3 regions of the Geodermatophilus sp. CPCC 205761 genome follow, and region 3 is predicted to be linked to each of the others. Evidence: riboswitches for the same ligand, from Rfam matches in the RefSeq annotation. Region 3 holds a riboswitch; each other region holds the start of a gene.
The links. Region 3 has a riboswitch for S-adenosylmethionine ahead of MY526_RS17215 (LLM class flavin-dependent oxidoreductase). Riboswitches for the same ligand answer to the same signal wherever they lie in the genome.
Positions count from the first base shown of each region.

Region 1 (10,124 bases), on a different contig from region 3:
CCGCGCAGACCGCCGCCGCCGCCGAGGCCCAGCTCGCCGCGTACGCCCCGCAGCTGGCGGCCATCGCGCAGGGCGCGCACACGACCCAGTCCCGGATGGCGGCCTTCCTCACCGGCGACTCGGCCGACGACATCGTCCAGCAGATGACCACCCTGGACCTCATCGCCAGCCACACCGAGGGGCTGCTGGCCGAGGTGTCGGTCGCGAAGCGGACCGCCGAGGAGGCCCGGACCGCGGCCGACGCGGCGGCCGCCCAGGCCGCGGCCGGGCTCGCCGAGCTCCAGCGCCAGCAGGCCGAGGTGGCCGCCCTGGTGGCGGACTACGAGGCCGACTTCGACCGGCTCAGCGCCGCCGAGCAGTCCGCCGTCACCACCCGGCTCGCCGGGCCGGCGCTGGCCGCGCCGTCCACCGCCGCCGTCGTGGCCGCGGCCGCGGGCGACCAGGTCGCGGCCGTGCTGGAGAAGGCGCTGGCGCAGGTCGGCGACGCCTACGTCTGGGGCGGGACCGGGCCCGACGGGTTCGACTGCTCCGGCCTCACCAGCTTCGCCTACGCCGCGGCCGGCGTCGCGCTGCCGCACTCGAGCCAGGCCCAGTCCCGGATGGGCGTGGCCGTCTCGCGCGCCGACCTGCAGCCCGGTGACCTGGTGTTCTTCGGGTCGCCGGTGTACCACGTGGGCATCTACGTCGGGAACGGGATGATGGTGCACGCGCGCACGTTCCGGCAGCCCGTCGCGGTGACCAGCGTCGACCAGGGCGACTACTCCGGCGCCCGCCGCGTCCTCGGTCAGTAGAGCCGGCCGCCCTCGGCCAGCAGCTGCACCAGCGCGGCGATCCGCTTCGCGCGCGCCGTCGCGGTGGCCGCCGTCGTGACCCGGTGGAGGACGGCGTAGCGGTTGCGGCCGTCCAGCGCCTCGAACTGCTGCTGCGCGGCGGGGACCGCGGCGAGGGCGGCGGTCAGGTCGTCCGGCACGGTGGCGGACGCCGGCCCCGCGTAGGCCCGCTCCCAGCGACCGTCGGCCCGGGCCGCCTCGACCGCGGCCAGGCCCGCCGGCCGCATCCGGCCGGCCGCGGTGAGCGCCTCGACGGCCGCCACGTTCTTCTGGGACCAGATGCTGCGGGCCCGGCGCGGGGTGATCCGCTGCAGGTACCAGGCATCGTCGAGCCGGTTGGACCGGCCGTCGATCCAGCCGAAGCAGAGCACGGACTCCACCAGCTCGGCGTAGGTCACCGACGGCACCCCGGCGCCCTTCTTGGCCAGCTTCACGTACAAGCCGGGGGCGGTGCCGTGCTCGGCGTCCAGCCACTCCTCCAGCGCCGCCTGGTCGGGGAAGGCTCGCACCGGCAGGTCGGTCGGGAGCGTCACGGCGGCATGGTGTCCCGGAGGCCGGCCCCGCGTCCAGGGGTGCCGGAGCCGTTCCGTAGCGTTCCCTGGTCGGACCGTGACCGGAGGAGGGCCAGGGTGGGCGGCGAGGTTCCCGCGACGGTGCAGGGCATCTACGACGAGGTGCTGCGACGCAACCGCGGCGAGACGGAGTTCCACCAGGCGGTGCGCGAGGTGCTCGAGTCCCTCGCCGTCGTGCTCGACCGGCACAGCGAGTACGCCGAGATGAAGACCGTCCAGCGCATCTGCGAGCCCGAGCGGCAGATCATCTTCCGCGTCCCGTGGCAGGACGACCGCGGCGAGGTGCACATCAACCGCGGCTTCCGCGTCGAGTTCAACTCCGCGCTGGGGCCCTACAAGGGCGGGCTGCGCTTCCACCCCTCGGTCGACCTGGGGATCGTCAAGTTCCTCGGCTTCGAGCAGGTCTTCAAGAACGCCCTGACCGGCATGCCCATCGGCGGCGGCAAGGGCGGCTCGGACTTCGACCCCAAGGGCCGCTCGGACGCCGAGGTCATGCGGTTCTGCCAGTCGTTCATGACCGAGCTCTACCGGCACCTCGGGGAGTACACCGACGTGCCGGCCGGTGACATCGGCGTGGGCGCCCGGGAGATCGGCTACCTCTTCGGCCAGTACAAGCGGATCACCAACCGCTACGAGTCCGGGGTCATCACCGGCAAGGGGCTGGGCTGGGGCGGCGCCCTGGTCCGCACGGAGGCCACCGGCTACGGCGCCGCCTTCTTCGCCGAGGCGATGATGGAGGCCGCGGGGGAGTCCTTCGACGGCAAGCGGGTCGCCGTGAGCGGCTCGGGCAACGTCGCCGTCCACGGCATCGAGAAGGTGCACCGGCTCGGCGGAACGGTGGTGGCCGCCTCGGACTCCAGCGGGTACGTCGTCGACGAGAAGGGCATCGACCTCGACGTCCTCAAGCAGGTCAAGGAGGTCGAGCGGGGCCGGATCGGCGACTACGCCGACCGCGTGGGGACGGCGAGCTTCGTCCCCGGCGGCAGCATCTGGGACGTCCCCTGCGACGTCGCGATCCCCAGCGCCACGCAGAACGAGCTGGACGGCGACGCGGCCGCCGTCCTGGCCCGCTACGGCTGCCGGTACGTCGTCGAGGGCGCCAACATGCCGGCCACCCCGGAGGCGGTGCGGGTCTTCCGGGACGCCGGCATCGCGTTCGCCCCCGGCAAGGCGGCCAACGCCGGCGGGGTGGCCACCTCGGCGCTGGAGATGCAGCAGAACGCCTCGCGCGACCGGTGGACGTTCGAGCACACCGAGGAGCGGCTGGAGGAGATCATGCGCGGCATCCACGCCCGCTGCCACGCCACCGCCGACGAGTACGGCTCACCCGGCGACCTCGTGCTCGGGGCCAACGTGGCGGGCTTCCTGGAGGTGGCCGAGGCGGTGCACGCGCACGGCCTGGTCTGAGGGACCGTGCGGCAGGCTGCCGGCATGAGCCGACCAGGCAGCGACGTCCCGGCGGTGCAGGTCCTCGTCGCCGATCTCGAGCCGCGGCCGGGCGGTCGGCTCGTGCGCGCCGCCCGCCTGCTCGCCGCCTTCACCGCGGAGCTGGCCCTCGGGCTGCTCCCCGCGCCCGCCCTGTTCGACGTCGTCGTCCGGCGGCGCAGCGACCGGTCCGAGGTCGTGCGGGTGCCGGCGGTGGACACCACCACGCCCGGCGACCTGCTCCGCTTCGTCCGGGAGCAGCTCGAGACCAGCGACGCCGGGACGTTCCTCGCGGAGTGGCGCGAGCGGGCCTAGACCTCCCGGCGCAGCACCTCCGCGGCCAGGGCCAGGGAGCGCATCTTGCCCTCGGCGGCGGCCCGCGGCAGGTACTTGAGGCCGCAGTCGCTGGAGAGCACGAGCTTCTCGACGTCGACGTCGTCCAGCGCGCGGCGCACCCGGTCGGCGATCACCTCGGGCGTCTCCACCTCCGGGGTCGACAGGTCCAGCACGCCCAGCGCGATGCCCTTGCCGCGCAGCGGCCGCAGCTGCGCCGGGTCCAGGTGCGACTGCGCCGTCTCGACCGACACCGCGGCGACGGGGGTGTCGGCCAGCTCCGGCAGGAAGGAGTAGCCCTCCGGCCGCTCGGACACCATCGCGGCGTAGCCGAAGCACAGGTGCAGGTGGACCGGCCCGGCCGCGCCCTCCACGGCCCGGGTCACCGCCTCGGCCCCGTACCGGCGGGCCACCTCGGGGCGGGCCTGCAGCCACGGCTCGTCGATCTGCACGATGTCCGCGCCGGCGGCGAACAGGTCGGCGATCTCCGCGCGGACGACGTCGGCGTACGCCAGGGCGAGGGCGCGGTCGTCGCCGTAGTGCTCGTCCTGCGACTGCTGGGCCATCGTGAACGGACCGGGGACGGTGATCTTCACGGTGCGGTCGGTGGCGGCCCGGAGGAACGCCACGTCGCGCGCCTGGACCGGCGCCGGACGCCGGATCTCCCCGACCACCCGCGGCACCGGGATCGGCCGGCCCGAGCGGTTGATGACCGACCCGGGGGTGTCGATGTCCACGCCCTCCAGCGCGGTGGCGAAGTGGTTGGAGTAGGACTCCCGGCGCTGCTCGCCGTCGGTGAGGATGTCCAACCCCGCGGCCTCCTGCGCGCGGACGGCGAGCAGCGTGGCGTCGTCCTGCGCCTCCTCGAGCTGCTCCGGCGCCACCCGCCACAGCTCGCGGGCCCGCACGCGGGGCGGGGTCTGGTGGGCCAGCTTGTCGTGGTCGAGCAGCCAACCGGGCTGCGGGAGGCTCCCGACGACGGAGGTGGGCAGCGGCGGCAGCGGTGCGGGCATGCGGCGAGTGTGCCCGACAGGTGCATTGCGGGCGGCACTGTGCTGGGGTGTGCACCGTGGCGGACAACTACATCGCGGAACTGGAGTTCGGCGCGCCGAAGATCGACGACGAGGCCTTCGTCGCGCCGACGGCGATCGTGGTCGGTGCGGTGACCATGGGGCCGCACTCGAGCATCTGGTACGGCGCGGTCGCCCGCGCCGACCACGAGGTCATCGAGATCGGCGAGGGGACCAACGTGCAGGACGGCTGCACGCTGCACTCCGACCCGGGCTTCCCCCTCGTCCTCGGCCGGGGGGTCACCGTGGGGCACAACGTGGTGCTGCACGGCGCCCGGGTGGACGACGACGTCCTGGTCGGCATGGGCAGCGTCGTGATGAACGGCGCCCACATCGGCTCGGGGTCGATCGTCGCCGCCGGCGCCGTCGTCACCCAGGGCACCGAGGTCCCGCCGGGCTCCCTCGTCGGCGGCGTGCCGGCCAAGGTGCTCCGGCAGACGACCGACGACGACCTCGCCCACATCCGGGGCAACGCCGAGAGCTACACCTCGCGGCTGGCCTCGGCGCGGCGGGTCCGGCCGGTGGTCCGCCACAAGCTGCCCCCGGCCGGCCAGGTGCCCGGCGACGCCATGGACTGAGCCGCGCAGCTCAGCCGGCCAGCAGCTCCCGAACAAGCGCACCGACGGCGTCGATCTCGATGAGGAACCCGTCGTGGCCGTACGGCGAGGAGAGCACCCGCAGCGGGACGCCGAGGCCGTCGGCGACCTGCTGCTGGAGCGCGAGCGGGTACAGCCGGTCGCTGTCCACGCCGGCCACCACCGCCCGCGCGGTGACCCGGGACAGCGCCGCCTCGACCCCGCCCCGGTCGCGGCCGACGTCCCAGGAGTTCATCGCCTCGGTCAGCACCACGTAGCTGCCGGCGTCGAACCGGGCGGCGAGCTTGCCGGCGTGGTGGTCCAGGTAGGAGGCGACCGCGTACCGGCCGTCGCCCTGCACCGCGGTGCCGAAGCGCTCGTCCAGCTCCCCGGCGCTGCGGTAGGTCAGGTGCGCGATCCGCCGGGCGACGCCGAGCCCGTCGACCGGTCCGGGGCCGGGCAGGTAGTCCCCGCCGGCCCAGGCCGGGTCGGCACGGACCGCGGCCTGCTGGGTGGTCTGGGTGCCGATCTGGTCGGCGGTCGCGGCGGCACCGGAGGCGAGGAAGAACAGCGCTCCGACCCGGTCGGGCAGCCCGACCGCCCACTCCAGCGCCCGCATGCCACCCATCGAGCCACCGAGCACCGCCGTCCACCGGTCGATGCCGAGGGCGTCGGCCAGCGCGGCCTCCACCCGCACCTGGTCGCCCACGGTGACGGCGGGGAAGCGCGCGCCCCACGGAGCGCCGTCCGGGGCCGGGGACGACGGGCCGGTCGTCCCCTGGCAGCCGCCGAGGACGTTGGCGCAGACGACGAACAGCCGGTCGGTGTCCAGCGGCGCCCCGGGCCCGACGAGCCCGTCCCACCAGCCCGGCGTCGGGTGGCCCGGGCCGGGCGGGCCCACGACGTGGCTGTCGCCGGTGAGCGCGTGCTCGACCAGGACGGCGTTGCCCCCGCCGGGCGCGAGCGTCCCCCACGTCTCGTAGGCCACCCGGACCGCCGGCAGCGACCCGCCGCGGTCCAGCCCGAGCGGACCGGGCAGGTCGAGGAAGCGCCGGTCGCCGACCGGGTCCCCCTCGCGCCAGCCGCCCGGGCGCGGCGGGGCCCAGGGGGCGACCCGGGCCCCGCTCACGTCAGGACGTCCTTCTCACTCGGCGGACTTCGCGGCGCGGAAGCCGGCCTCCAGGTCGGCGAGGATGTCGTCGATCCCCTCCAGGCCGACCGCCAGCCGCACCAGGCCGGGGGTGACGCCGGTGGTCAGCTGCTCCTCGGCGGTCAGCTGCGAGTGCGTCGTCGACGCCGGGTGGATGACCAGGCTGCGCACGTCGCCGATGTTGGCCACGTGGCTGTGCAGCTCCAGCGCGTCGACGAACCGCTTGCCGGCCTCGACCCCGCCGTGCAGCTCGAAGGTGAGGACGGCGCCGGCGCCGCGCGGCGCGTACTTCCGCTGCGCGGCGTGCCACGGGGACGACGCCAGCCCCGGGTAGTTGACCCGGTCGACGGAGTCGTGCGCCTCGAGGAACTCCGCGACCCGCTGGGTGTTGGCCACGTGCCGCTCCATGCGCAGCGACAGCGTCTCGATCCCCTGCACGACGAGGAAGGCGTTGAACGGCGAGATCGCCGGGCCGAGGTCCCGCAGCAGCTGCACCCGTGCCTTGAGCGCGTACGCCGGCGCACCGAGGTCGGCGTAGACGACGCCGTGATAGGTCGGGTCGGGCTCGGTGAAGCCGGGGAACTTCCCGCCGGTCCAGGTGAAGTTGCCGGCGTCGACGATCAGCCCGGCGATCACCGTGCCGTGCCCGCCCAGGTACTTGGTCGCCGAGTGCACGACGACGTCGGCACCGAACTCGATCGGCCGGATGAGGAACGGGGTGGCGATCGTGTTGTCGACGATCAGCGGGACGCCGTTGCGGTGCGCCACCTCCGACACCGCGCTGATGTCGAGGATGTCGCCCTTGGGGTTGCCGATCGTCTCGCCGAAGAAGGCCTTGGTGTTCTCCTGGACCAGCGACTGCCAGTTCTCCGGGTCGTCGGGGTCCTCGACGAAGGAGACGGTGACGCCGAGCTTGGGCAGCGAGTGGTGCAGCAGGTTGTACGTGCCGCCGTAGAGCGAGGCGGACGCGACGACGTGGTCGCCGGACTCGGCGATGTTGAGCAGCGCCAGGGTCGTGGCGGACTGCCCGCTCGACACCGCCAGCGCCGCGACGCCGCCCTCCAGCGAGGCCACGCGCTGCTCCAGCGCGTCCTGCGTCGGGTTCATGATCCGGGTGTAGATGTTGCCCATCTCGGCCAGCGCGAACAGGTCCGCGGCGTGCTGGGCGTCGCGGAACTGGTAGGCGGTGGTGGCGTAGATCGGCAGGGCACGGGCCCCGGTGGTCGGGTCGGGGCTCGTGCCGGCGTGGATCTGCCGGGTCTCGAAGCTCCAGCTCTGGGGGTCGGGCATGCGCCGGTCTCCTCTCATCGGGAGACCCCGCGGCGCGCGAGGACCTCCGTCCTTGCCGGACGGCGGGCGCCGACCGGCCGGCTCTTCCCCTGGAGCACCTCGGACGGAGTCGAGGTTGCCGGGCAGCCAGCCAGGTGCTTCGCACTGCCTCTCGTGAGCCAGACGCGATCTTATGCAGACGGGAGCACACCCGGCACAGGGGCCCCAGGCGCATCGGGGCCGGTCAGGCGGCGGAGGCCGGCCCTACAGCACCTTGGAGAGGAACGCCCGGGTGCGGGCGTGCTGGGGGTCGCCGAGCACGCGCCGCGGGTCGCCGGCCTCGACGACCACGCCGTCGTCCATGAAGACCAGGGAGTCGCCGACCTCGCGGGCGAAGCCCATCTCGTGGGTGACGACGACCATCGTCATCCCCGACCCGGCGAGCCCCCGCATGACGTCGAGGACCTCGCCGACGAGCTCCGGGTCCAGCGCGGACGTCGGCTCGTCGAAGAGCATGAGCTGCGGCTCCATCGCCAGGGCCCGGGCGATCGCCACCCGCTGCTGCTGGCCGCCGGAGAGCTGGTTCGGGTAGTTGTGCACCCGGTCGCCGAGGCCCACCCGCTCCAGCAGCTCGACGCCCCGCCGGCGGGCCTCCGCCTTGCGCACGCCCTTCACCTGGGTGGGTGCCTCGACGACGTTCTCCAGCGCCGTCATGTGCGGGAAGAGGTTGAACCGCTGGAAGACCATGCCGATGTCGCGGCGCTGGGCAGCGACCTGCCGGTCGGGCAGCTCGTGCAGCTTGCCGCCGTGCTCGCGGTAGCCGACCAGGTGCCCGTTCACCCACAGCCGGCCGGCGTCGATCTTCTCCAGGTGGTTGATGCAGCGCAGGAACGTCGACTTCCCCGAGCCGGAGGGGCCGATCACGCAGACCACCTCGCCGGCGGCGACCTCCAGGTCGATGCCCTTGAGCACCTCGACCTGACCGAAGGACTTGCGCACGCCCTCGGCCCGGACCATCGGCTGCCCGTCCCCGGTCACTTCTGGCCCCCGACCTCGCGGGCCTCGCGGGCGGCCCGCTGCGCCCGCGTCTCCCGGCTGCCGAAGCCCCGGTTGAACCGCCGCTCCAGGAAGTACTGGCCGATCATCAGCAGGCTGGCCAGCGCCACGTACCAGAGGATCGAGGCCACGGCCATCGGGATGATCTGGAAGGTCCGGCTGCCGATCGCCCGCAGCTGGAAGTTGAGCTCCGTCGTCACCGGGACGGCGATGAGCAGCGAGGTGTCCTTGAGCATCGCGATCGTCTCGTTGCCGGTCGGCGGGATGATGACGCGCATCGCCTGCGGCAGCACGATCCGGCGCATGGTCTTGCCGCGGCTCATCCCCAGGGCGGAGGCGGCCTCGTTCTGGCCCGGGTCGACCGACTGGATCCCGGCCCGCACGATCTCGGCCATGTAGGCGCCCTCGGAGAGCACGAGGCCGATCAGGCCCGCGGTGAACCCGGCGAAGATCTGGTTGCCGTTCAGGCCGAACAGGCGCAGGTCCGCGTCGAACCCGAACAGGTCCATGAGCTGCCGGTCGAAGGGGAACCCGAACTCGTAGGTGGCGTAGAGGGCGCCGAGGTTCGCGACGAAGAAGAGCAGGACGATCCGGGGGACCGCCCGGAAGAGCCAGATGTAGGTCCACGCCGCGCCCGAGACGACGGGGTTGGGCGACAGCCGCATCACCGCGAGGACGATGCCGAGCAGCACGCCCAGCACCATCGCCAGGACGGTCATGATCAGCGTCGTCCGGGCCCCCGCAGCACCGGCGGGCTGAACATGTTGTCGAGCATGAAGTCCCACTGGAACACCGGGTTGGTGGCCAGCATGTGGACGAACATCGCCACCAGCACCGCGATGACGGCGGTGGCGATCCACCGGCCGGGGTGCCGGACCGGCACCGCCTCGATGCGTCCGGGCGGCGCCGGCCGGGTGGTGCCGGGGGCCTCGGCGGCCATGGGTGTGGTGCCCTCGTCAGCCGACGGCGGGGTTCACCGTCGGGGCGTCGATGGCGCCGTCCTCCACGGCCCAGCGCTCGAGGACCTCGGTGTAGGTGCCGTCCTCGATCAGGGCGCTGAGGGCGTCGGCGATCGCCTGCGCGAACTCCGTCGCCTCCAGCGGGACGACGTACCCGTACGGCGCCGCCTCGTAGATGTCGCCGAGCAGCTCCAGCTGGCCGCCGGTCTGCTGGACGGCGTAGGCCATGACCGGGGAGTCGGCCAGCCCGGCGACGGCGGCACCGGAGACGATCGCCGCGGTGGCGTCGCTCTGCAGGTCGTACTGGTTGATCGTGATCGGCTCCTCGCCGGCCGCCTCGCACGCCTCCGAGCGGGCGGTGATGTCGTCGACCTGCACGGTGGCCCGCTGCACCGCGATGGTCAGCCCGCAGGCGTTGTCGGGGTCGACGCCCTCGGGGTTGCCGGCCTTGGTGGCCCACTGGGTGCCGGCCGAGTAGTAACTGATCATGGTGGCCTGCTGCAGCCGCTCGGGGTTGATCGTGAACGAGGAGACGCCCACCTCGTACCGGCCCGAGCCCACGCCGGCGATGATCGAGCCGAAGTCGGCGGTCTCGAACCGTGCCTCCAGCCCGAGCTTCTGCGCGACCAGGCTGAACAGGTCGACGTCGAAGCCGACGATCGTCTCGCCGTCCTCGGCGATGAACTCGCTGGGCGCGTAGCTGGTGTCGCTGCCGACGGTCAGGACGCCGTCCTCGGCCACCTCCGCCGGCACGAGCGCGGCGAGCGCGTCGTCGGCCTCGACGCTCGGCAGCGGCCGCCGGTGGGGCCGGCGCCGGCGTCCCCGCCGCTGCCGCGGTCGCCGCCGGAGTCGTCCCCGCAGCCGGCGAGCACGAGGGTCAGCACG
Region 1 is NZ_JALPKQ010000007.1:128,437-138,560, reverse strand. It holds gene MY526_RS06435 (C40 family peptidase) at 1-791, shown strand, start outside; gene MY526_RS06430 (YdeI/OmpD-associated family protein) at 785-1,363, opposite strand; gene gdhA (NADP-specific glutamate dehydrogenase) at 1,460-2,809, shown strand; gene MY526_RS06420 (hypothetical protein) at 2,834-3,142, shown strand; gene MY526_RS06415 (uroporphyrinogen decarboxylase family protein) at 3,139-4,173, opposite strand; gene MY526_RS06410 (gamma carbonic anhydrase family protein) at 4,221-4,808, shown strand; gene metX (homoserine O-acetyltransferase MetX) at 4,819-5,934, opposite strand; gene MY526_RS06400 (bifunctional o-acetylhomoserine/o-acetylserine sulfhydrylase) at 5,950-7,245, opposite strand; SAM riboswitch class IV at 7,289-7,404, opposite strand; gene MY526_RS06395 (amino acid ABC transporter ATP-binding protein) at 7,489-8,262, opposite strand; gene MY526_RS06390 (amino acid ABC transporter permease) at 8,259-8,999, opposite strand; gene MY526_RS06385 (hypothetical protein) at 9,002-9,220, opposite strand; gene MY526_RS06380 (ABC transporter substrate-binding protein) at 9,237-9,992, opposite strand; gene MY526_RS06375 (hypothetical protein) at 9,959-10,124, opposite strand, start outside.
Region 1: another riboswitch for S-adenosylmethionine. It lies ahead of MY526_RS06400 (bifunctional o-acetylhomoserine/o-acetylserine sulfhydrylase); the one in region 3 lies ahead of MY526_RS17215 (LLM class flavin-dependent oxidoreductase).

Region 2 (10,124 bases), on a different contig from region 3:
CCGGCGTGCTGCCCGGCGGCGTCCAGGACGGCATCGCCGGCGCCATCGAGGCGGTGACCCCCTTCGACGCGCCGTCCTCCGACGATCCGGTGTCCGACGCCGGCGAGATCGACGACTCCGGCCGGGACGGAGCCGGCGACGGCCCCGGGGCGGACCCCACCGAGATCCCGGGCGCCGCCGACCCGACCGCGTCGGACGACGACGGCACGCCCGACCAGGGCTCCGGCGACGCCGGCGAGACCGACGACTCGGGGCTCGACGGGTCCGACGACGGCAGCTCCGACGACGACGGCACGCCCGACCAGGGCCGCGGGGACGCGGGCGCCGCCGACCCCAGCGACGGCCCGGACGACTCCGACGACCCCGCCCGGCTGGCGCGCGAGGCCGCCGAGGAGCAGCGCAAGGCCGATGAGCGGGCGCGCCGCGACGCCCAGCGGGCCGCCGTAGAGGCCGCGGAGGAGGCCCGCGAGGCCGCCGAGGAGCAGCGCGAGGCCGATGAGCGGGCCCGCCGCGACGCCCAGCGGGCCGCCGAGGAGGCCGCGGAGGAGGCCCGCGAGGCCGCCGAGCGCAGCGCCGAGTCCGGCCGGCACAGCGGCGACGACGACCGGGACCGCGACGACGACTGATCGGGTGGCGGCTGGGCCGGCCTCCCGGTCGGCCTGACCACCCGTCGGTTCAGGCCGCGTCCCAGGCCAGGCCGCTGGCCTGCTCGGCGGTCGGCACCCGGGTCGGCGTGCGGGCGGTGCGGCGCACCGCCTCGGCGAAGACGACCGCGTCGACCACCGCGGCCCCGCCGGGGTCGTTGTTGAAGTAGACGAGGACGTCCTCGTCCGCTGCCCAGGTGGCCGCGAGCCGGTCGGCCCAGAGCTGCAGCGTCTCCGGCCGGTAGCGCCAGTCCTGCACGCCCCGGTGCAGCCGCAGGTAGCCCCACCCGGCCGTCCGCCACAGCGGCGCGACCGGCTCCTCGTCGCGGTCGGCCCAGCACAGCGCGGCGCCGTACCGCTCGAGCAGGGCGCGGACCTCGTCGGTCCACCAGGTCTCGTGCCGCGGCTCGACGGCCACCCGGGCGCCGGGCGGGAACTGCGCGAGGCACTCCCGCAGCAGGTCGACGTCGGCCCGCAGCGTCGGGGGCAGCTGCAGCAGGACGACGTCCAGCCGCTCGCCCAGCCCCTCCGCGCGCCCCATCAGCCGGGCGACCGGCTCCTGGGGCTCGCGCAGCCGCTTGATGTGGGTGAGGAACCGGCTGGCCTTGACCGCCCAGCGGAAGTCGGCCGGGGTGCGGGTGCGCCAGGCCTCGAACGTGCTGCGCTCCGGCAGCCGGTAGAAGGCGTTGTTGCTCTCCACCGTGGCGAAGTGGGCGGCGTAGTGCTCCAGCCACAGCCGCTGCGGCATCCGCTGCGGGTAGAAGCGGCCGCGCCAGTCGCGGTACTGCCAGCCCGACGTCCCGATGACCACCGCCACGGATCTCGCCTACCCGCGTGGGCTCCCGCTGACGCGGACACAGGCCGTCGACCCCCGTCCTCCCCGTTTGGGGGTCCGCGCCCCCCCTTCGCACGGCTGCCCCGCAGTCGATCATGCGGCGACCGTTCGGAGCGCCTCCTGGCCCGACCCGGAGGCTCCTACCGGATCGACCAGCGGAGACATCGATGACCACTGCACGACCGACCTCGCGGGGCGGTCACGGGGGCGCGCACGGAACAGGTGCACCTCCCGCGACCGGACGGACGCGGCCTCGCCAGCGGCTCCTGGCCGGCGGCCTGGCGGCCGCCACCGCCACCGGCGCCCTGGTGACGTTCGCGGCCATGGCCCAAGCCGGGACCCCACCTCTGGGCCCGGGCAACATCGAGATCTTCCCCAAGCGTGACATGGTCGCGCTGGAGGGCTACGCCGACCAGGCCGGCGAGACGGCCACCGTGACGGTGAACCGCAACGGCCAGCAGGTCGGGATCGGTGAGGGCGTCATCGACGCCACCGGGTTCCTGGAGTTCAACCACCCCGGTGGCTCCTGCTGGACCGGCGTGACGCCCGACATCCGGGGCGGCGACCTCGTCGAGGTGCGGTTCAGCGAGACCGCCTTCAGCGACGGCGCGACGACCAGCTCGGCGAAGATCGACGCGGTCGAGGTCAGCGACGTCGTGGCCACTCCCGCGGAGGGCGACGTCGAGGGCACCGTGACGATCAGCGGCACCTACGGCGACGACGTGAGCCTCGACCGGTTCGTCGTCGAGGTCGTCAACCCGGAGATGCGGCGTCCCGACCCGGCCACGCCCCCGACCCTGATCGGTGAGCGCGCCATCGGCTGGACGCCGGTCGTCGACCCGGCCGAGCCCAACGGCGGACCCGGCTACACCGTGGAGGGCAGCGCCAGCGGAGGGGTCTTCTCGGTCACCTTCAGCATGTTCTCCGCCGCCGACGCCGAGCGGGTGGCCGACGGAGAGCACGTCGTCACCTCGTGGATGCTGGACTCCGGCGAGCTGGCACTGGGAAACACCCTCTACGAGTTCGGGGAGACCGACGGCCCCGGATTCGGTGGCTGCCCGGCCGGCCCGGCCTCCCAGGCCCCGGTGCCCCCGACCCGCGTCACGGCCGTCCGCTCGGGCGGCGACGTCTCGCTGACGTGGACGACCCCGGCCCAGCCGGCCGACGCCAAGGCCGTCACCCAGTACCGGGTGGCCGCGATCGACGGCGTCACCGGCCAGGAGATCGCCGTGCGTCAGGGCGCCAACACCACCGGCCCGAACGAGGCCACCATCCGGGGCCTGAACGCGGAGCAGTCCTACGCACTCATCCTGGAGGCCAACAACGGGCTGTGGAGCCCGGTCGTCCAGCTCGGCACCCTCAACGCCGACGGCACCATCACGCCGGCGGTCGACCCGACCAACCCGGACACGGGCGGGGGGACCGGCACCGGCGGCGGCACGGGTACCGGCGGCGACACCGGCGGCGGCACGGAGACCCCGGCTGTCGTGGCTCCGACGGCGCCGACCCTGACCCGCGTCCTCGCCGGTCACGAGTCCATCACCGCGGAGTGGACGGCGGCGCAGCCGGGCAGCGCGACCAGCCCGGTCACCGGCTACGAGCTCGCCGCCACGCCCACCGCCGGCGGGGACGCGGTGACGACGACCGTCGCCTCCGGCACCAGCGGCACGGTGAGCGGTCTGGCCAACGGCACCGAGTACACGGTGTCGGTCCGTGCGCTGTCGGGCACGGCGGCGACGCCGGGCACGACGGCCAGCGGCGTCGTCGCCACGGTCACGCCGGGCGACGTCGTCACCGTCAGCCGGGCCACATACCGCGCCGACAGGCGGGAGTACCGGATCCAGGGCACCGCGGCTGACACCACGGCCAACCGGGTCCACGTCCGCACCTCGGCCGGCGCGACGATCCAGGTCAACGTCCCCGTCGCGGCCGACGGCACCTGGTCGGTCGACCTGCGGAACGGTCCGGCGCTGCCGACGGACAACCGGATCACCGTCACCTCCGACTCTGGCGCCAGCCTGACGACGGCGGTGACCCGGTCCCGCTGACCCGGGACCGCACCCGGGGCAGCGCTGACGCCCCGCAGCACGACCGCACCCCCGAGGGCCCGTCACCGATCCGGTGACGGGCCCTCGGCCTGCCGGGGGCCGCGCCGGTGTGCTGAGCTGCCGCCATGGCCGACGCACCCGCCCGCTTCAAGGACCTCTGCCTCGACGCCCACGACCACCAGGCGTTGGCCGACTGGTGGTGCGCGGCCCTGGGCTACGTCCGACGGGACACCCGGGACGACGGCACGCCCTTCGACCGGGCGGGGCCGGTGCCGATCGCCGATCCGTCCGGGGCCGGCCCGCTGATCTGGGTGAACCCGGTCCCCGAGCGCAAGACGGTGAAGAACCGGATGCACCTCGACGTCGACGGCGACACCGCCGCGCTGCTCGCCGCCGGGGCGACGCTGCTGCGCGCCAGGGACACGGAGATCCGGTGGGACGTGCTCGCCGACCCCGAGGGCAACGAGTTCTGCGTCTTCGCCCCCGACGCCTGAACACGAGGGCGAAGACGCCGACAGGGGCGGCCCGCCTGAGCGGACCGCCCCTGCCGAGGTGACGCGATGGAACGGCTACGTCGCAGGGACCCGCGGCGCGCAGAGCGCGTCGTGGGGGGCGACGTGGTCCTTCTAGAAGTCCATGCCGCCCATGCCGCCGTCGCCACCCGGCATGGCCGGAGCGGACTTCTCCGGCTTGTCGGCGATGACGGCCTCGGTGGTGAGGAAGAGCGCCGCGATGGAGGCGGCGTTCTGCAGCGCCGAGCGGGTCACCTTGGCGGGGTCGATGATCCCGCTGGCGACCAGGTCCACGTACTCGCCGGTGGCGGCGTTGAGGCCCCAGCCGGTCTCCGAGTTGCGCACCTTCTCCGCCACGACGCCGCCCTCGAGGCCGGCGTTGATGGCGATCTGCTTCAGCGGCGCCTCGAGCGCGACGCGCACGATGTTGGCACCGGTCGCCTCGTCACCCTCGAGCTCGAGCTTCTCGAACGCGACGGTGGTGGCCTGCGCCAGGGCGACGCCACCACCGGCGACGATGCCCTCCTCGACGGCGGCCTTGGCGTTGCGCACCGCGTCCTCGATGCGGTGCTTGCGCTCCTTGAGCTCGACCTCGGTCGCGGCGCCGGCCTTGATGACGGCGACGCCACCGGCCAGCTTGGCCAGACGCTCCTGCAGCTTCTCGCGGTCGTAGTCGGAGTCCGACTTCTCGATCTCGGCGCGGATCTGGTTGACCCGGCCGGAGATCTGGTCGCTGTCACCGGCACCCTCGACGATCGTCGTCTCGTCCTTGGTGACGACGACCTTGCGGGCGCGGCCCAGCAGCTCGGTGCCGGCGGACTCCAGCTTGAGGCCGACCTCCTCGCTGATGACCTGGCCACCGGTGAGGATGGCGATGTCGGTCAGCATGGCCTTGCGGCGGTCGCCGAAGCCGGGCGCCTTGACCGCGAGGGACTTGAAGGTCCCGCGGATCTTGTTCACGACCAGGGTCGCGAGGGCCTCGCCCTCGACGTCCTCGGCGATGATGGCCAGCGGCTTGCCCGACTGCATGACCTTCTCCAGCAGCGGGAGCAGGTCCTTGACCGAGCTGATCTTGCTGTTGACGACGAGCACGTACGGGTCGTCGAGGACGGCCTCCATGCGCTCGGCGTCGGTGACGAAGTAGGGCGAGATGTAGCCCTTGTCGAAGCGCATGCCCTCGGTGAGCTCGAGCTCGAGGCCGAAGGTGTTGCTCTCCTCGACGGTGATGACGCCTTCCTTGCCGACCTTGTCCATCGCCTCGGCGATGAGCTCGCCGATGGCCGGGTCAGCGGCGGAGATCGACGCGGTGGCGGCGATCTGCTCCTTGGTCTCGACGTCCTTCGCGGTCGAGAGGAGGTACTCGGTGACCGACTCGACGGCCTTCTCGATGCCCTTCTTGAGGGCCATCGGGTTGGCGCCGGCGGCGACGTTGCGCAGGCCCTCGCGCACGAGCGCCTGGGCGAGCACGGTGGCGGTGGTGGTGCCGTCACCCGCGACGTCGTCGGTCTTCTTGGCGACCTCCTTGACCAGCTCGGCGCCGATCTTCTCCCACGGGTCCTCGAGCTCGATCTCCTTGGCGATGCTCACACCATCGTTGGTGATGGTGGGGGCACCCCACTTCTTCTCGAGGACGACGTTGCGGCCCTTGGGGCCGAGGGTCACCTTGACGGCGTCGGCGAGGGTGTTCATGCCCCGCTCGAGGCCGCGGCGAGCCTCTTCCTCGAAGGCGATCATCTTGGCCATGTGGTGATGTCCTCCATGCATGGATCGCTGCACGGCCGGGTTCGGCGCCCGCGACGGACGACACCGGTGGCACGGGCACTCCGTCGGCCCGCACACCAGTGCCTCACCGCATCCGACCTGATTGGCACTCGGCACTGTCGAGTGCCAACCGAGAGTTTGGCACTCGACCCTGCCGAGTGCAAGAACGGGGGGTGGGCGCCGGCTGTTCCCCGGCCCGACCGAGTGCCTCTGCGGCCTCCCGGACACGACCGAGGCCCGGCCCCCTGGCGGGGAACCGGGCCTCGGCGAGGACCTGCGAGCTCAGGCGGAGCGCACGCTGTCGGCCTGCGGCCCCTTCTCACCCTGGACGACCTCGAAGGTGACCCGCTGGCCCTCGTCGAGGCTCTTGTACCCGTCCATCTGGATGGCGGAGTAGTGGACGAAGACGTCCTGGCCGCCGTCGACGGCGATGAAGCCGAAGCCCTTCTCGGCGTTGAACCACTTCACGGTGCCCTGTGCCACGTGTGCTCCCACGTTTCGTGCGTGCGGACGACGCCAGCCATTCCAGCGCCGGGTCTAGCTCTTCCGCCCGTCGAACACGAACGTGGAACCGAACCGCGGGAGAAGGTACAACACGAAGGGCGTGGTGAGAGCAACCTCACCCACGCCGGACACGGATGGAGGGACGACGTCCCCCGATCCGGCTGCGACCCTACTCCGTCACCCGATGAGACCGGCCGCCCGCACCGACTTCAGCGACGGCTGCACCCGGTGGGTCGGCCCGACGACCGGCTCCAGCGGGTCGAGGGTCTTGAGGCCCTCCCCGGTGTTGAGGACGACGGTCTCCTTGGCCGGGTCCAGCCGGCCGTCCTCCAGGAGCTGGCGCAGCACCGCGACCGTGACGCCGCCGGCGGTCTCGGCGAACACCCCGGTGGTCCGGGCGAGGTCGCGGATGCCCTGCACGATCTGCTCGTCGTCCACCCGGCCGACCGCGCCACCGGTGCGCCGGATCGCGTCGAGCGCGTACGGGCCGTCGGCGGGGTTGCCGATGTTGAGCGACTTGGCGATGCCGGTCGGCTTCACCGGCTTGACGACGTCCCACCCGTTGTCGAAGGCCGTGGCGATCGGGTCGCAGCCGGCCGACTGGGCGCCGAAGATCGTCCACTCGCTCGCCTCGACGATGCCGGCGGTGGTCAGCTCGCGGAACGCCTTGTCCACCTTGGTGAGCAGCGAGCCCGACGCCATGGGGATGACGACCTGGGCCGGGATCCGCCAGCCGAGCTGCTCGGCGATCTCGTAACCCATCGTCTTGGAGCCCTCGGCGTAGTAGGGCCGCACGTTCTGGTTGACGAAGGCGGTGTCCTCGAACTCGTCGGTCTCGGCGAGCTCGCTGGTCAGCCGGTTGACGTCGTCGTAGGAGCCGTCGACGGCGACCAGCGTCTGCCCGTAGACCGCCGACTGGACGACCTTGCCCGGCTCCAGGTCGCTCGGGATGAACACGAACGACGGGATGCCGACCCGCGCGGCGTGCGCGGCGACCGAGTTGGCCAGGTTGCCGGTGGAGGCTGCGGCGATCTTGGTGTAGCCCAGGCGCTTGGCGGCGGTCGCCGCGAGGCTGACCACGCGGTCCTTGAACGAGTGGGTGGGGTTGGCCGAGTCGTCCTTGACCCAGAGGCCCCCGGTGACGCCCAGCTCCGCGGCCAGCCGGTCGGCCCGCACCAGCGGGGTCAGGCCGGGGTCGAGCGAGACGCGGTCGGCCGGGTCCTGCCCCACCGGCAGCAGTGCGACGTAGCGCCAGATGTTCTGCGGGCCGGCCTCGATCTGCTCGCGGGTGACCGCGCGCATGATCTCGGGGTCGTAGTCGACCTCGAGCGGGCCGAAGCACTCGGCGCAGGCGTGCTCGGCGACCAGGCCGAAGGTGGCGCCGCAGTTGCGGCACACCAGCCCGCGTGCCGGACACGGGGGCACCGGGCCACCGGCACCGGAGTCGGCCTGAAGGGAACCGGGAGCGGTCAGGGTCATGCGACGACTACCTCCTCATCTTCCCCGCGGCGGGCCGTCGAGCCGCGCGGGACGGAATTGGCACCTCTCGCCGCGGAGTGCGCGGTCGGCGGTTGCCGGGGCTTCATCGGGCCGTGTCCCTCTGCCCCTCTGGATGAGTGGAACGCACCGACTGTACCCAGGTGACCGTCGTCGCTGCGGACCCGGCCACGATGAGTCCGTGACTGCGCGGATCGTCTACACCGACCTCGACGGCACGATGGTCGGCCCCCGGGGCTCCTTCTGGCACACCGCCGCCCGCGACCTCACCGCCGGCCCGGCCACCGCACTGCTCGACCTGCACCGGGCCGGCGTCCCGCTCGTGCTGGTCAGCGGGCGGACGTTCGAGCAGGTGGTGGAGGCGGCGCGGATCTTCGCGGCGGACGGCGCGATCGCCGAGCTCGGCTCCGTCGTCGGCTGGGACGGCGGCCGCGGCGTCCACCGGCTGACCGGGGAGCTGCCCGCCGAGCACGCCGCGCGGGCCCCGATGGAGGTGATGGCCGAGCTCGGCGTCGTCGAGGACCTGCTGGCGCGCCACGCCGGCCGGCTGGAGTGGCACGCCCCCTGGCACGCCACCCACACGACCGACGCGCTGCTGCGCGGCCGGGTGGACCCCCTGGCCGTCGACGCGTACCTCGCCGAGCGCGGGCACGGCTGGCTGACGCTCAACGACAACGGGTCCATCCCGGCGACGTCCCGGATGACCCTGGCCCCCGACGCGCTGCCGCCGCGGGTCTACCACCTGATGCCGCGCGGCATCTCCAAGGGCGCGGCGATCGCGTGGGACCTCGAGCGACGCGGCCTGACCCCCGACGACGCGGTGGCGATCGGCGACAGCGTCAGCGACCTGGAGATGGCGCCGGCGGTCGGCCGGCTGTGGATCACCGCGAACGGGGCGACCGTCGACGGGATGGCCGACCTGCTGGCCGCCGTCCCGAACGTGGCGGTGACCGGTGCCGCGATGGGCGAGGGCTGGGCCGAGGCCGTCCGCGCGAGTCTCTGATGGAGTGGTTCTGTCGGCGTCACGCCGACAGAACCACTCCATCAGCTCGTGACGTCGCGGCGGGCGAAGTGGCGGAAGGCCAGCGCGGTGAAGACCGCCGCGTACACCAGCGACTGGACCACGCCCCGGAACAGGTCGCCGGAGTCGACCGGGGTCTGCAGCAGGTCGGTCCAGGCGAACTCCTCCGCGGTGGGGAACCAGTCGCGGACCGCGCCGAGCTGCTCGACCTGGTCGAGGATCGCGAAGACGAACATGGTGAACACCGCGCCGCCGACCGCGGCCAGGGGCGCGTCGGTGATCGTGGAGAACCAGAACGCCAGCGTGCCGACGACGAGCAGGTGGACGGCGAGGTAGCCGACCATCCCGGCCAGCCGCAGCAGCCCCTCACCCTGGCCGAGCGTCACGCCGATCGGCGTCTGGATCGCCTCGAACCCGAAGGCGATGCCACCGGCCACCAGTCCGGTGAGGACCAGCGCCAGCAGCGCCCCCACCGAGAGCACCAGGGCCGCGTACCACTTCTGCCGGAGCAGCCGCATCCGCGGCACCGGCGTGGCCAGCGTGTAGCGCAGCGACCCCCACTGCGCCTCGGCGGCAACCGTGTCGCCGAAGAACAGCGCGTAGACGACGACCAGGAAGAAGCTGGTCGTCGCGAACAGCACGAACAGGGTGAAGTTCAGCCCGCTGGAGGTGGCGACGTCGACGAGGTTCAGCCGGCTGTTCTCCGCCGCCTCCTCGCTGGCCCCCAGCTGCAGCGCCGCGATCAGGATCAGCGGCAGCGCGACCATCAGGGCGAAGACGCCGATGGTGCGCCGGCGCTTGAACTGCCGGCGCAGCTCGACCGACAGCCGCAGCGTGCGCTCGGGCCGGTACCCGGCGATCGCCCCCGTCGGCTGGACGTGCTCGGTCTCCATGCTCCGGCTCACGCCTCCTCCCCCACCAGCGCCAGGAACGCGTCCTCCAGCCGGCGCCGCGGCGTGAAGGCGTCGACCTCGAGGCCGGCCTCGACCAGAGCCTGCAGCGCCCGGACCCGGCTGGTGCCGTCGAGCTCGGCGACCAGCCCCTCGTCGGTGTGCACGGCCGACACCCCCGGCAGCCCCTCGAGGACGGCGATCGCGCGGTCGGTGTCGGCGTCGTCGACCAGGCCGACGAGCACCGCGCCGCCGGTGCCGACGATCTCCTCCACCGTGCCCTGGGCGATCTTCTGTCCCTTGGTCATGACGACGACGTGGCTGCAGGTCTGCTCGATCTCGCTGAGCAGGTGGCTGGACACGATGACCGTCCGGCCGGTCGCGGCATAGGACCGCAGCACCTCGCGCATCG
Region 2 is NZ_JALPKQ010000013.1:3,802-13,925, reverse strand. It holds gene MY526_RS10050 (hypothetical protein) at 1-626, shown strand, start outside; gene MY526_RS10045 (DUF72 domain-containing protein) at 676-1,461, opposite strand; gene MY526_RS10040 (fibronectin type III domain-containing protein) at 1,803-3,527, shown strand; gene MY526_RS10035 (VOC family protein) at 3,653-4,021, shown strand; gene groL (chaperonin GroEL) at 4,154-5,782, opposite strand; gene MY526_RS10025 (cold-shock protein) at 6,083-6,283, opposite strand; gene thrC (threonine synthase) at 6,482-7,783, opposite strand; SAM riboswitch class I at 7,796-7,923, opposite strand; gene MY526_RS10015 (HAD family hydrolase) at 7,983-8,804, shown strand; gene MY526_RS10010 (ABC transporter permease) at 8,846-9,727, opposite strand; gene MY526_RS10005 (alpha/beta fold hydrolase) at 9,724-10,124, opposite strand, start outside.
Region 2: another riboswitch for S-adenosylmethionine. It lies ahead of thrC (threonine synthase); the one in region 3 lies ahead of MY526_RS17215 (LLM class flavin-dependent oxidoreductase).

Region 3 (10,124 bases):
CCGGTCGGCCGCGTCCCGCTCGGCCGGCGGGAAGAAGTCCCGCCGGCCGATCGCCCGGAACCCCGTCCGCAGCCGGCGCAGCGCCCGGGCGCGCTCGGCCGGCCCGTCCGCGACGGCCGCCCGGCACGCCTCGGCCAGGGCCCGGTACTCCTCGGCGCGGACGGCGGCCATGCGCCCGGCCAGCTCGCGCTCCTGGGTCGCGGCGGCCGGCCGCGCCACCCAGATCCCGGCCGTGCCGCCGGCCTGGAGGACGTCGTCGGCCAGCCACTCCAGCTGCTCGCGGGTGCGGGCGTCGGCGGGCAGGGCGACCAGCCCGTCGGCCAGCTGACCCACCCCGAGCCGCCGCAGCCGGCGCCACAGCGTCGTCCGCGGCCCCGACGGCTCCCGGGGCAGCCGGTAGGACAGCAGCACCCACTCGCCCGCGCCCTCCGCCACGTCCATGATGCAACCACGGTTGCACCGGAGCGTCCAGAGAGAGTCGGTCAGGCGGCCCCGACGACGAGGGCGGGCAGCTCCGCCGGGGCCGTCAGCCGGCGCCACAGCTCCCGGGCCAGCGCGTCGTTCTGCCGGAAGAACGGCGCGTTGGATCGCGGCCGGGCGAAGGCGGCGACCTGGGCGCCGGCGGTCCAGTAGCCGACGGCGGAGACCCGGGGGTGCGGCGTGCCGTCCGCGGTCACCACCCGCAGCTCCGGATCGACGTCCAGCCGCCCGGTGCGGCGCCGGCCGCCCGGCGCCGTCGGGTCGGCGAAGGCCCGCTCCCGGGCCTCGCCGCGGCGCAGCAGCCCGGTGACGACCGGATCGGGGGTGGCGACGACGTCCGGCGCCGGCAGGCGCGCCTCGACCAGCGCCCGCGTCTCGGTCACCCCGGGACGGCTGGACGACCGGGCCCGGAACGCGCCCGCGCCCTCGTCGAGCTCGATCTCGACGTCGGCGCCGAGGAAGTGCAGCACCCCGGCCTCGGACAGGGCGAGCAGCTCCTCCAGCCGCGGTCCGGGCGGGCCGCTGGCCAGGTAGCTGAACAGGTTCATCCACCAGCCGGCCAGGTCCTCGCACTCCGACCGCGGGGTCAGCCGCCGGGCCGCCACCAGCCCGGCGATCGTGCCGTGGCACTGGAGCAGCGCGGTGAACACGGCGGCGTCCGTGCTGTGCGCCGGGTCCGCCGCGCGGGCCAGGTCGGCGCGGACGTGCCGGCGGACGGCGTCCTGCAGCGTCCCCGGGTCGGGGAACCAGCGCCCCGCGAGCGGGCGGTCCAGCGCCGCGAGGTCGAAGCGGTCGATGACGTCGGGCACCGCCCGCGCGACGAGCGCCCGCTCGGCGCGCCGCGTGGCGGCCGCGGCGTAGCCGTCGGCGAACTCCTCCCACGGCACCGCCGTCCGCTCCGGGTGGGCGCGGAACAGCTCGGTGTAGTGCGCCCAGCCCAGCTCCCGCTCGATCAGCGGTGCCAGGTCGGCGCGCAGGTCCAGCAGCCGGTCGGGCCCGAACGCGGCGTCGACGGCGGCCGGGGTGAAGAACCGCAGCGGCACCGGCGGCCCGGCCCACGGGTAGCCGAGCTTGGACCGGTAGGGCACGCCGCGGCGGGAGCCCACGTACAGCACCGGCTCGGAGCCGGACGGCTGGTAGCGCAGCCGGCCGGCGTCGTCGCGCTCGAACCGGCCGCCGCGCCCGTTGGTCAGCAGGACGGCGAGGTCGACGAACGCGAGACCGGCGCCGCGCACCAGCACGTCCTCCCCCGGGGCCAGCGCGGAGAGGTCGACGTCCGCGGTGTACCCGGTGGGCAGGTAGGTGAGTCCGCGACGGTCGGCGGCGGCCGCGGTCGCCCGCTCGCCGGCCGTGGGGTGCGCGTCGAGGTGGCCCTGGACGAGCAGGACGGCGTCGGCGCTGAGCTCGGCGCCGTCGGCCAGCCGCACGCGGGCGCCCCCGGGGCCGCTGTGCACGTCGACCACCCGGGTGGCGTGCAGGTGCACGTCCAGCCACGGCGCGGCCGCGGCGACCACCGTGTCGAGCACCCACCGCAGGTAGGCGCTGACCAGCGGCCGGGACGGGAAGGACGCCGGCCCGAGCCGGCGGGCCTCCCGGCCGACCGGGTCCTCCGCCGGCCGGGCGCGGGCGACGTCGCGCACCCACTCCCACAGCGTGGTGCCCTCGGCGACCGGGCCCTCGACGACGACGGAGGGGTCGGGCAGCACGGTGACGTCGCCGACCAGGGAGTTGGCCCAGAGCAGGTCGGGCTGCTCGGCCCGCCAGACGCGGCCGCCACCGGGCGGGAACGGATCGACCAGGTGCACCTGCAGCCGGCGGCCGTCGGACAGCTCCGGAGCGGAGGCGGCGAGCCGTTCGAGGACGCCGATCGCGGTGGGGCCGGCGCCGACGACGCAGAGGGTGGGCCGGTCAGGGACGAGCGGGGACATGCGGGGGGACTCCAGAGCCGGAGGAGGGAGGGCGGGGCGTGGTCGCGTCCTCCGGACACAGGGCACTGCAGGTGCGGAGCAGGTCGACGTGCCGCCGCTGGGCGAGCTCCGGTCGCGTCACGTCCCCTCCTCCCGATGCGGACGCCGGGTGGCGCCGACACAATGTCTACCAAATCGATCGGGTTTGACGGGAATGCCGGTCCGTGTCTAGGGTCCGGCTCAGGTCCTGAGTGCCAGCACCAAGCCCCGGCTCGCTGGCCGGCAACCCTCCGCTGCGACGGGGTGCCCCGGGTGACGACCTGGCGGACGCGATCCGCGTCCGCAAGTCCGCAGCCCTCCGGGGCCCAGATCGAGGAGCACCGACAGTGAGCACCGCGTCGACGCCGGGCGTCCGCGACCTCTCCGCCGACCTGGTCGGCCGTCCGACGGTCGACCTGCTGCGCACCGACAGCGCGCTCTGTCGCTGACGACGTCCCCCTCCTGACCGGCCCGCCCGGTCCTCCGCGGCACCGCCCGCTCCCGCCGCTCCCCCTGTCCCGGGAGTGCCGGCGGCGTGCCCGCGTCCTCTCCACCACCCGTCCGACAGGGAGCACCCGCATGTCCCGCACCCCCCTCCTCGGCGTCGAGCTGACCGACGCCGGAGCCCACCCCGCCGCCTGGCGGCTGCCGGTCGCCGAGCCGGGCCGGCTGTTCGACCCCGCGCGGTGGGCCGGCCTGGTCCGCACCGCCGAGCGTGGCGGCCTCGACCTGGCCCTGTTCCCCGACGCGTTCGGGGTGCAGGACGCCGACGGCGGGGTCCGCGGCCGGCTCGACGCCCTGCTGACCGCCTCCCGGCTCGCCCCGCTGACCACGTCCATCGGTCTCGTGCCGACGGTGACCACCACGCACACCGAGCCGTTCCACGTCGGCAAGGCGGTGCAGACCCTCGACTGGGTGAGCCGCGGGCGGGCCGGCTGGGAGATCGGGGTGAGCCGCACCCCCGAGGAGGCCGCGCTGTTCGGCCGGAAGAGCGCCGAGCCCGACGACGAGCTGTGGGCCGAGGCCGACGACGTCGCCGAGGTCGTCGCCCGGCTCGAGGACAGCTGGGAGGACGACGCCGAGATCCGCGACGTGGCCACCGGCCGGTTCGTCGACCGCGACCGGATCCACCCGGTCGACTTCCGCGGTCCCCGCTTCTCGGTCGCGGGCGCGTCGATCACGCCGCGCTCGCCGCAGGGCCGCCCGCCGGTCGTCGTCCGGGCCGACTCCCCCGCCGCGCTCGCCGTCGCCGCGCACCGGGCCGACGTCGTGCGGATCTCCGCCGCCGGCGTCGCGGCCGCCACGGCCCAGGCGACCGAGGTGCGGGCCCGGGTGGCCGAGGCCGGCCGCGACCCGCGCCAGGTCGCCGTGCTCGCCGACGTCGTCGCCTGGCTGGGCCCGGACGCCGCCGACCGGAGGAACCGGCTGCAGGCGCTGTCCCGGACCGACCCGGGCACGGTGGAGCACGTCGGCGACGCCGAGGACCTCGCCGACCTGATCGCGGTCTGGACGACCGCGGTCGACGGCGTGGTGGTGCGCCCGGCCGTCCTCCCGACCGACCTCGAGGCGCTGGTGGACGACGTCGTCCCGCTGCTGCGGGAGCGCGGGCTGCGCCCGGCCGGGCCGCCCGGCCCCACGCTCCGCGACACCCTCGGCCTGACCCGCCCGGCCGGCCGCACCGCCGTCGGGGGTGCCCGGTGAGCCGCAAGCAGATCCACCTCGGGGCCCACTTCCCCGGCGTCAACAACACCACCGTCTGGGCCGATCCGCGGTCGGGCAGCCAGGTCGACTTCGCCTCCTTCGAGCACCTGGCCCGCACCGCCGAGGACGCGCGGTTCGACTTCTTCTTCCTCGCCGAGGGGCTGCGGCTGCGCGAGCACAAGGGGCAGGTCTACGAGCTCGACGTCGTCGGCCGGCCCGACACGCTCCCGGTGCTCGCCGCGCTGGCGGCGGTCACCGAGCGGCTCGGGCTGGTCGGGACGATCAACACGACCTTCAACGAGCCCTACGAGCTGGCCCGGCAGTGGGCCACGCTCGACCTGCTCTCCGGCGGTCGCGCGGCGTGGAACCTGGTCACCAGCTCCGACGCCTTCCACGGCGCCAACTTCCGGCGCGGCGGCTTCCTCGACCACGCCGACCGGTACCGGCGGGCGGCCGAGGTCGTGCAGGTCACCCGGCAGCTGTGGGACTCCTGGGACGCCGACGCGGTGGCCGCCGGGGAGACCTTCCTGCGGCCCGGCGGCGTGCGGCCGTTCGCGCACACCGGCCCGCAGTTCGACGTCCGCGGGACGTTCGGGACGCCGCGCGGACCGCAGGGGCACCCGGTGCTGTTCCAGGCCGGCGACTCCGCCGACGGCCGGGAGTTCGCCGCCCGCGACGCCGACGTCGTCTTCACCGCGCACTCCACCGTCGAGGCCGGCCAGGCGTTCTACGCCGACGTCAAGGGCCGGCTGGCCGCGCACGGGCGGCAGCGGGACGACCTGAAGATCCTGCCCGCGGTGACGGTGGTGCTCGGCGACACCGAGGAGGAGGCCCGCGACCGGGCGCGGCACATCCGCGAGCAGCAGGTGAGCGGGCCGACCGCGATCGCCTTCCTCGAGCAGGTGTGGGGCCGCGACCTCACCGCCCACGACCCGGACGGGCCGCTGCCGGCCGAGGACCCGGACGCCGGCAACGTGTCCATCACCCGCGGCCGCGTCCGCCACCACCGCGACCCCGCCGCCCTCACCCGCCAGTGGCGCGAGCAGGCCGAGGCCAACGGCTGGTCGATCCGCGAGCTGGTCATCCAGGTCGGTGACCGCGGCGGCTTCGTCGGGACGCCGGAGTCGGTGGCCGCGGAGATCGACGGCGCGGTGCAGGCCGACGCCTGCGACGGCTACATCCTCGTGCCGCACCTGACCCCGGCCGGGCTCGACGAGTTCGCCGCCCGCGTCGTCCCGCTGCTGCAGGAGCGCGGCTCCTTCCGCGCCGACTACACCGGCCCGACGCTGCGCGACCACCTGGGCCTCGGCCCGGCCCGGCCGGCCCGCCGCTCCGGCGGCGGCGTCGGCACCGACCGCGGGCAGGTGGCCCGGTGAAGCTGCTCGCCGCCAACCTGCTGCTCACCACCCCCTACCCGGTCACCGGCCGGACCAAGCAACCGCACGAGAAGCTGCGCGACGCCGTCCGCTGGGCGGTCTGGGCCGAGGAGGCCGGGTTCGACGCGGTCGGGATCGGCGAGCGGCACGCTGCACCGTTCCTCTCCTCGTCCCCGACCGTGCTGCTCGCCCACCTGGCCGCGGTCACCTCCCGGGTCCGGCTGGTCAGCACGGTCACCGTGCTGCCGCTGCTGGACCCGGTCCGGGTGGCCGAGGACTTCGCCACGATCGACCACCTCTCCGGCGGGCGGGTCGACGTCGTCATCGGCAAGGGCAACGACCCCGTCCAGAACCGGCTGTTCGGCTACGACCTGGCCGACCAGTGGCAGCTCAACCGGGAGAAGTACGAGCTGCTGCGCCGGCTGTGGCGGGAGGAGGAGGTCACCTGGTCGGGCACCTCCCGCCCGCCGCTCACCGGGGCGACGACGCTGCCCCGGCCGCTGCAGCAGCCCATCCCGGTGTGGCACGGCAGCGCGTCCTCGACCGAGTCGACCGAGCTGGCCGCGCGGTTCGGCGAGCCGGTGTTCAGCGCCAACGCCTTCCACCCGACGAAGAAGTACACCGACCTGGTCGCGCACTACCGGGACCGGCTGGCCGCGCACGGCCACGACCCGGCCTGCGGGGTCGTGGGGGTCGGGTGCGGCGGTCTGTACGTCAGCGAGCGCAGCCAGGACGCCGTCGAGGCGATCCGCCCCTACTACCGGGCGTTCCTGCAGACGCCGGCCGCCCGGCACAACGACCCGGAGTTCAGCGACGTCGAGGACGCCGTGGAGCGCGGGCCGCTGCTGGTCGGCAGCCCGCAGCAGGTGGCGGAGAAGCTGGCCCGCTGGGACGCGGAGTTCGGCGGCGTCGAGGTCCTGCAGATCGGCCTGGAGGGGCTCGGCATCCCCGACGCCGAGCAGCGGGCCACCCTCGAGCTGTTCCTCGACCGGGTCGCCCCGGTGCTCCGCGAGGAGCTGCCCAGCCGGGTCTGGCCGGACACGGAGGTGACCGCGTGACCGCCGCCCCCGGCCTGGCGGTGGTGGCCGTGCACCCCGACGACCCGCTCGCCGCGCCGCTGTTCGCCGAGCTGCTGCACGAGTACGACAGCCGCTACGGCGACCTGTACGGCGGCGCGGCGGCCGAACTCACCCGCTACCCGGCCGCGGAGTTCCTCCCGCCGGACGGCGAGCTGCTCCTGCTGCTGGAGGACGGCGCCCCGGTGGCCGGCGGCGCCTACCGCCGGCACGCCGACCCGGGCACCGCCGAGGTCAAGCGGATGTGGACCGCCGCGGCGCACCGGCGCCGCGGCCTGGCCCGCCAGGTGCTCGCCGAGCTGGAGTCCCGGGCCGCCGCCCGCGGCTACACCCGCATGTACCTGACCACCGGCCCGCGCCAGCCCGAGGCCAAGGCGCTCTACCTGGCCGCCGGCTGGACGCCGCTGTTCGACCCCGCCGTCCCCCGCCCCACCGACCTGGCGTCCCTGCGCGCGCTGCCACCCGGCCGGCTCGGCTACGCCTTCGAGAAGCCCCTGGGAGAGCCCGCATGACCACCGTCGTCCCACGGCCGGCCGCGGACACCGCCGCGCCGCCGCCGACCGGCACCCCCTACGACCAGCTGCGGGTGGTGCCGGCCCGGCACCCGGGCCGCTGGGTGTCCACCGCCGTCGTCGCCGTCCTGCTGGCGATGGTGGTCAACTCGCTGGTCACCAACCCGCGGTGGGAGTGGGACGTCGTCGCCGCCTACCTCACCGAGGAGTCGATCGTCCGCGGGGTGTGGACGACGGTCCAGCTCACCCTGGTCACCGCCGTCCTCGGCTTCGCCCTCGGCACGGTGCTGGCGCTCATGCGGCTGTCCCGCTCCCCGCTGCTGCAGGCGGTCAGCTGGGGCTACACCTGGGTGTTCCGCTCGGTGCCGCTGATCCTGCAGCTGCTGCTCTGGTACAACCTCGCCTACCTGTACCAGAGCCTGGACTTCGGCATCCCGTTCGGGCCGTCCTTCGCCAGCGTCGAGACGCTGTCGCTGATCGACAAGTTCGGCGCCGCCATCCTCGGCCTGGGCCTCCACCAGGCCGCCTACTCCGCCGAGATCGTGCGGGCCGGCATCCTCTCGGTCGACCAGGGCCAGCTCGAGGCGGCCGCCTCCCTGGGCATCCCGCGGCGGCGGCAGACCACCCGGATCGTGCTGCCGCAGGCCATGCGGGCGATCGTGCCGACCGCGGTCAACGAGGTGATCGGCCTGTTCAAGGGCACGTCGATCGTCTACGTGCTGGCCCTCGGCGAGCTCTTCTACACGGTCAGCGTGATCTACGGCCGGACCCAGCGGGTGCTGCCGATGCTCGTGGTCGCCGCGGTCTGGTACGTCGTGCTCACCACGGTGGTCACCGTCATCCAGTACTACGTCGAGCGCTATTACGCCCGCGGCGCGGTCCGCACGCTCCCGCCGACCCCGCTGCAACGGCTGCGCGCCAACCTCACCGCCGGCCTGGCCCGCGTCTCCGGCCCGCGGGGGGTGTCCCGGTGACCGCCGCGGTCCGGCCCGGACGGGTCGAGGTGCACGGGGTGCACAAGTCCTTCGGCACCCTGGAAGTGCTGCACGGCGTCGACCTGGTCGTCGAGCCGGGCACGGTGACCGTCGTCCTCGGCCCCTCCGGGTCGGGCAAGTCGACGCTGCTGCGCAGCATCAACCACCTGGAGAAGGTCGACCGCGGGTTCGTCGCCCTCGACGGCGAGCTGGTCGGCTACCGCCGCCGGCGCGACACCCTGCACGAGCTCAAGGAGAAGGAGCTGCTCCGCCAGCGGACCCGGTTCGGGTTCGTCTTCCAGTCCTTCAACCTCTTCCCGCACCTGACCGCGCTGGAGAACGTGGTCGAGGCGCCGGTGTCGGCGCAGGGCCGCCGGCGCGGCGACGTCGAGGCCGAGGCGCGCACGCTCCTGGCCCGGGTCGGGCTGGCCGACAAGGCCGACGTCTACCCGCGCCAGCTCTCCGGCGGGCAGCAGCAACGGGTGGCGATCGCGCGGGCCCTGGCCATGCGCCCGGCGGTCCTGCTCTTCGACGAGCCCACGTCCGCACTCGACCCGGAGCTGGTCGGCGAGGTGCTCCGGGTGATGCAGGACCTCGCCCGCGACGGCACCACGATGGTCGTCGTCACCCACGAGATCGGCTTCGCCCGGGAGGCCGCCGACCAGGTGGTCTTCATGGACTCCGGCCGCATCGTCGAGGCCGGCCCGCCCGAGCAGGTGCTCGACGCCCCGCAGCACGAACGGACCCGCGCCTTCCTCGCCAAGGTCCTCTGAAGAAGGACCCCCCACACCCCGGACGGCGCACCCGCGCCGCCCGTCGGTGGCGCGCGCCCCGCGCACCCCCGAGACCCCGAGAAAGAGAGAGAACACCGTGACCGCCCGAACCCGACGAGCCCGCCTCGTCCCCCTCCTGGCCGCCGTGTCCGTGCTGGCGCTGGGGGCGTGCACCAGCACCGCCGAGATCGAGGAGCAGGCCCGCACCGAGGAGGGCACCGCGCTCGCCGTCGACACCGGCCCGGACCAGGACCGCATCCACACGACGGCGAGCGAGGAGGCCATCGGCCTCCTGCCCGACGGCGCCTTCCCCGACGGCGTGCTCCGGGTCTCCATCACCCAGGGCGCGGTGCCGCTGGGCTTCTACGCCGACGACAACGAGACGGTGATCGGCAGCGAGACCGACATCGCCACGCTGGTCGCCGACGCCCTCGACCTGGAGCTGGAGCTGGTCGTCAACGACTGGTCCAACTGGCCGCTGGCCACCCAGTCCGGCGAGGTCGACGCCACCATCTCCAACGTCACGGTGACCGAGGAGCGCAAGCAGCTGTTCGACTTCTCCTCCTACCGGGTCGACCAGCTCGGCTGGCTGGTCGCCGCCGACAGCGGCCTGGAGCTCGACGAGGCCGCCGACATCGCCGGGCTCACCGTGGCGGTGGGGTCGGGCACCAACCAGGAGCAGATCCTGCTCGCCTGGGACCAGCAGAACCGGGACGCCGGCCTGGAGCCGGTGACCATCGACTACTACGAGGCCTACAACGACGCCGTCCTGGCGCTGCAGTCCGGCCGCATCGACACCTACTTCGGCCCCAACGCCACCGCCGCCTACAGCGCGGCCGTGGCCCCCGACGACTTCGCGATCGCCGGGACGGTCAACGGCGGCTGGCCGGACACCGCCAACATCGCCGTCGCCACCGCCAAGGGCAACGGCCTGGCCGAGGCGTTCACCGCGGCGATCAACCACGCCATCGAGGACGGCACGTACCAGCAGGTGCTCGAGCGCTGGGGCCTGGAGGCCGAGGCGATCGACCGCGCCGAGACCAACCCGCCCGGCCTGGGCGCCTGAACGCACCGCAGACGAGGAGCACCCCGATGACCCGAACCCGCACGCGGGCGCGCCGGCCCGCCGCCGCCCTCCCCGTCCGCACCGCCCTGGTGCTGTCCACCGTCGTGTTCCTGTCGGCCTGCACCAGCTCGGCGGAGATCGAGTCCGAGGCCCGGACCGAGGCCGCCGCCGCGGAGGGGACCACCACGGTCCTGGAGGTGGACACCAGCCCGGAGCAGGC
Region 3 is NZ_JALPKQ010000028.1:57,173-67,296, reverse strand. It holds gene MY526_RS17225 (Chromate resistance protein ChrB) at 1-441, opposite strand, end outside; gene MY526_RS17220 (FAD/NAD(P)-binding protein) at 483-2,408, opposite strand; SAM riboswitch class IV at 2,631-2,742, shown strand; gene MY526_RS17215 (LLM class flavin-dependent oxidoreductase) at 3,006-4,127, shown strand; gene MY526_RS17210 (NtaA/DmoA family FMN-dependent monooxygenase) at 4,124-5,503, shown strand; gene MY526_RS17205 (LLM class flavin-dependent oxidoreductase) at 5,500-6,561, shown strand; gene MY526_RS17200 (GNAT family N-acetyltransferase) at 6,558-7,091, shown strand; gene MY526_RS17195 (amino acid ABC transporter permease) at 7,088-8,065, shown strand; gene MY526_RS17190 (amino acid ABC transporter ATP-binding protein) at 8,062-8,838, shown strand; gene MY526_RS17185 (ABC transporter substrate-binding protein) at 8,936-9,904, shown strand; gene MY526_RS17180 (ABC transporter substrate-binding protein) at 9,931-10,124, shown strand, end outside.